One region of the Mycobacterium sp. Soil_C_30 genome, then DNA from elsewhere that is predicted to be linked to it. Evidence: riboswitches for the same ligand, from Rfam matches in the RefSeq annotation. Region 1 holds a riboswitch; the other holds the start of a gene.
The links. A riboswitch is a leader RNA that binds a small molecule or an ion and turns the genes downstream of it on or off. The one in region 1 is predicted to bind cobalamin.
Positions count from the first base shown of each region.

Region 1 (2,441 bases):
TACGCCAAGCGCAAGGCCTCCGGTGACCGTCCGGTGATCGGCGTCAACAAGTACGTCGACGAGCAGGAAGACCAGAAGATCGAGGTCCACCAGCTCGACCCGGAGTCCGAGGCCCGTCAGATCGCGCGGCTCAAGAAGACCCGGGCCGACCGCGACCCCGAGCGCGCCAAGGCCGCACTGGAAAACCTGCTCGCGGTGGCCCGTGACGAGAACGCCAACCTGATGCCGGCGACCATCGAAGCGGTGCGCGCGCACCTGTCGATGGGCGAGATCACCGGTGCGCTGCGTGAGGTGTTCGGCAGCTACCAAGAAACACCGGTGTTCTGAGGATTCGAGATGGTACCGACCACTGCACGGGAAACCCGACGGTTGGTCGGTACCATCAACCCCTCAGAGGTCTTCTCGAGAAGAAGAGGTGCGACCGTGTCCGAGGCAACTCCGTCCGAGTGGAAGCCGCTGGCACGTATGCGCACGCACGAGCAGGTGGTGGCCGAGATCGAGAACCGCCTGGTCGCAGGCACGTTGAAGGCGGGGGACCGGTTGCCCCCAGAACGGCAGTTCGCTGAAGCTCTGGGCGTCAGCCGCGGCGCGGTGCGCGAGGCGTTGCGGATCCTGGAGGCCATCGGTGTGGTCGAGGCCGGCACCGGCTCCGGGCCCTCGTCGGGGTCGATGATCGTCAAGGACAGCATCGCCGGTATGGCGATGGTGTTGCGCATCCATCTGCAACTGGCTTCCTTCAATCAGGCTGACCTGGTGGAGGTCCGGCTGCTCATCGAGCGCCTGGCCGCCCGCAACGCCGCCGAGCATGCCACCGCCGAGGACATCGGCGAACTGCGGCAGCTGGTCGAGCAGATGCACGGCGTGCACACCACGGCCGCCTACAACGACCTGGATGCGGCCTTCCACATCCGGATCGTGCGGGCCTCGGGCAACGCGCTGTCGGCGGTGCTCATGGCCGCCATGCGTGAGGCGCTTCGCGACGCCATGGTGACCGCGTTCGAGAGCCTGGACGACCCCGCTGCCACCATGCAGACGCTGACCGACGAACACGCCGCCATCGTCGATGCCATCGCCGCGGGCAACGGCGAGCAGGCGGGCCAACTGGTCGGCGATCACATCGTCGGTTTCTACCGTGCCGTCGGATTCACCGGCCTGCGCTGGGCCGGCTGAAACCCGGGTATCGCCCTGAAACTCAGGTGATGCCCTACCATAACCACGCGGGCTCGATGAAGCTGGTGTGAATCCAGCACAGTCGCGCTACTGTGACACCCCTTCGGGAGTGAAGTCAGACCTGAGGGCCCGCAGTCGAATCCATTGATCAGGAACGCAGAGATTCCTGCAGGAGAGAACCGTGGCCCATGCACATTGCTGAAGGATTCCTTCCCCCTGTCCACGCCGCGGCGTGGACCATTGCCGCCGCACCATTTGTCGTTCACGGCGCCCGAGCCGTCGTCCGGGAGGTCCGGGAGCGCCCGGAATCGCGGCTGTTGCTGGCCGCGGCCGGCGCGTTCGCTTTCGTACTCTCCGCGATCAAGCTGCCGTCGCTGACGGGCAGCTCCAGTCATCCCACCGGCACCGGTCTGGGTGCGGTGTTGTTCCGGCCCCCGGTGATGGCTTTCCTGGGAACCGTGGTCCTGGTGTTCCAGGCGCTGCTCCTCGGCCACGGCGGTATCACGACGCTGGGCGCCAACGTCTTCTCGATGGCGGTGGTGGGGCCCTGGGTCGGTTACGCGTTCTGGCGTCTGACGCGCCGCGCGGGCATCCTGCCCGCCATCTTCATGGCGATGATGACGGCCAACCTGTCGACCTACTGTGCGACGTCGGTCCAGCTGGCACTGGCGTTCCCCGATGCCCAGTCCGGCGTACTGGGAGCACTGGTCAAGTTCTTGTCCGTGTTCGCAGTGACCCAGATTCCGCTGGCCGTCATCGAAGGCCTGCTGGGTGTGGTGGTGTTCCGGGTGCTGCTCAGCGTCGCCAAGCCGGAGCTGACCCAACTCGGGGTGCTCGGCGCCAAGCGGCAGGAGGCTGCTGATGTCTGAATCGCCGAAGTCGACGAGATCATGGCTGATCAACCTCGGCCTGCTGGCCGCCGCAGCCGCCATCTTCATCGTGTGCCTGACCATCGGCCAGAGCATCGCCGGTGACGAATCCGAAGAGTCGTTCGTCGGCACCGACACCACCGCCGTCACGGCCATCGAACAGGGCCACCCGGATTACGAGCCGTGGTTCGCGCAGGTGTTCGCGCCGCCGTCCGCCGAAGTCGAGTCAGGACTGTTCGCGCTGCAGGCAGCACTCGGTGCGGGTGTATTCGGTTATGCGCTGGGCGCGCTGCGGCGCCGACGGAACACCCCAGCCACCGCGCCCGTCGCCGGTGACGACCGCTCTTGATCGGATCACGCCTCGACAGTGCGGCCTGGGACAGCCGATGGCGGTCCCGGTCC
Region 1 is NZ_JBDGJH010000004.1:419,341-421,781, forward strand. Features, by position in the region: gene AC3A6P_RS10185 (methylmalonyl-CoA mutase family protein) at 1-327, shown strand, start outside; gene AC3A6P_RS10190 (FadR/GntR family transcriptional regulator) at 424-1,170, shown strand; adenosylcobalamin (AdoCbl) riboswitch at 1,218-1,303, shown strand; gene AC3A6P_RS10195 (energy-coupling factor ABC transporter permease) at 1,359-2,039, shown strand; gene AC3A6P_RS10200 (energy-coupling factor ABC transporter substrate-binding protein) at 2,032-2,388, shown strand; gene cbiQ (cobalt ECF transporter T component CbiQ) at 2,385-2,441, shown strand, end outside.

Region 2 (2,441 bases), on a different contig from region 1:
GCGCCGAGAGCACCAATGCCGTGGCGGCGTTGCCCCACAGCAGACCATCGGTCATCTTGGTGGCGGTCCGCACGGTCTCGTGGAAGACTTCGAGTTGGCTGATGACGTTGTGCCCCAACAACTCTGCCACCTGCTCCGTGGTCGCACCCAGACAATCGGTGCCGCGCAGGTCCGCGAAACCCAGGACCAGCCTGCCGTCTGCGCCGGCGCCGTACCGCAGCCCGGTCAGGTCCGGCACGATGCGGCCGAAAGCCCACGCCCCCAGCGACACCGCCCACACTCGTTCGGCGAACTCGTACTGCAGAGAGGACGCCGCCACCCGTGACTCGGCGGTACCGAGCCGGGCGGCCACCGCCGTCAGCGTCCTGTCGAGGTCGAACTCCGGAACGGCCCCGTCCAGTCCGACTTCGAAGTACCCGCCGAACCGGGCGGCGCGGGTGAGCGCAGCCGCCAACGTCATTGGAAGCGGTCCGGATGCAACTGCGCTGCCAGCTTGCCCACCGCGTACGGCGCCCGAACCCCCATCACCGTGTCCTGCAGGGTCAGGTCGGCGAACCTGTTGTTCTTGATCGCCGGTACGTCGGCCAGCTCCGGCCGCGACCGCAGGAACTCCTTCTTGTTCTCCACCCCCGGCGCGCCGAAGTAGTCATAGATGACGATGACATCGGGGTTGCGTTCGATGACCTGTTCCCACGAGACGTCGCCGAACACCTCGTCGAGATCGGCGAAAATGTTGGTTCCCCCGGCCAATTCGATGAGCTGGGTTCCGATTCCCTTGCCGCCGGCGGTGAATGCCGAGTCCTCGCCACTGTCGTAGACGAACACCTTCAGCGGTGGCACGCCCTCGAGGCCGGCGCGCGCGTCGTCGACGCTGCGTTTCATCTCGGTCGTCAGGCTCTCCGCGCGTTCCGGCACACCGAAGATCGTGGCGACCCGCTCGATCTCGGCGTAGACGTCATCCATCCGGACCGGGCCCGTCGCGCAGGCCTCCGGGCTGAGATACGTGGTGATCCCGGCATCGGCGAACGCCGCGCGGGCGCGGCCCTCCGACTCGGCGAACGCGCTGCGGTAGCCGCCGTAGACGAAATCCGGGCCCGCCGCCAGCAATTGTTCGAAGGAAGCGTCCTTGTCCGAGATCAACGGGATGTCGTCGTAGGCCTGCTGGTACTGCGGCAGCGGCGGATTGTCCGGGTAGACATTGCCCACCACAGAGTCCTGTAATCCGAGCGCCAGCATGATCTCGGTGGACTGCTGGAAATAGCCGACCGCCCGGGCCGGCGGCGCGTCGACGGTGACGGCCTCATCGCAGTTGTCGATGGTGAGCGGGAAGCCCTCTGCCGCTTCGACTTTGGTGTCCGAAGCTGCCGAACTGCAGCCGGCGAGAAGCGCTACAACGGTGAGGGTGGCACAGAGTGTGCGAACGGTCATGCGTGACTCCATCCGGGATGTCCTCGTCCCAGGGCAGGCTCATCCGGTGGAGGCAGTATCGGACTTCCGGGTTCGCTACCCGGTCACCGTGGCGGGACCGCGCCGGATTCACACCGGCTTCCTGCTTGTCCATCGGAGCCGATCGGTTGACCGGCGCTACCGACTTTAGCTGAGAGGAAGGCCGGCAACCACGAGGGTGGGTTGTCCGGAGCCCGGTCGAAGACCCCGCCCGACGGGTCGTCGATACGGCCACGCCAGCGCACCAGGTCGTCGGCGGGGCGGTAGATCTGCCGGATCACCAGGACACAGAGCCCGATGACGGCGATGTCACGCAGCAGGACGGTGGTGGTCAGCGCCTGCTCGGGCAACCCCTTGTTCTGCTCGCCGAACAGGAACAGCATGCGCGGCACCCACACCAGGGCGTCGATGGTCATCCAGGCCAGCAGGATCCTGCGGTGCGGGAGCGCGAGCACCGCCAACGGAACCAGCCACAGCGAGAACTGCGGGCTCCACACCTTGTTGGTCAGCAGGAACGCCGCCACCACCAGGAACGCCAACTGCGCCAGCCGGGGCCGGGTAGGTGCGGTGAGCGCGATGTAGGCGATTGCGGCACAACACAACACGAACAACAGCGCAACCACACTGTTGAGAATCGCCGGCGGCTCCCAGAAGCCGAGCTCGGTGTCGAAACCCCGCCAGCCGGTGAAGCTGCCGAACACGTTGTACAGCGAGTCCATGTCCTCACCGCGGCGGCTGTTGAGCCGGAAGAACTCCGCCCACCCCTGCGGGAACAGCACCATGATCGGCAGGTTGACCACCAGCCAGGCGGCCAGCGCCGCCGCCACCGTCTTACCGGCCTCGACGAGACGGCCCGACCGCACCGCCAGCAGCACGATCGGCAGGAGCAACAGTGCCGGATACAGCTTGGCCGCCACCCCGAGGCCGATCAGCACACCGGCCAGCACCGGTCTTCGGCGCGCCCACGCCAGCAGCCCACCCATGGCGAAAGCCGT
Region 2 is NZ_JBDGJH010000006.1:45,149-47,589, forward strand. Features, by position in the region: gene AC3A6P_RS13175 ((2Fe-2S)-binding protein) at 1-460, opposite strand, end outside; gene AC3A6P_RS13180 (ABC transporter substrate-binding protein) at 457-1,428, opposite strand; cobalamin riboswitch at 1,463-1,598, opposite strand; partial or broken gene AC3A6P_RS13185 (glycosyltransferase family 87 protein) at 1,587-2,441, opposite strand, start outside.
Region 2: another riboswitch for cobalamin. It lies ahead of AC3A6P_RS13180 (ABC transporter substrate-binding protein); the one in region 1 lies ahead of AC3A6P_RS10195 (energy-coupling factor ABC transporter permease).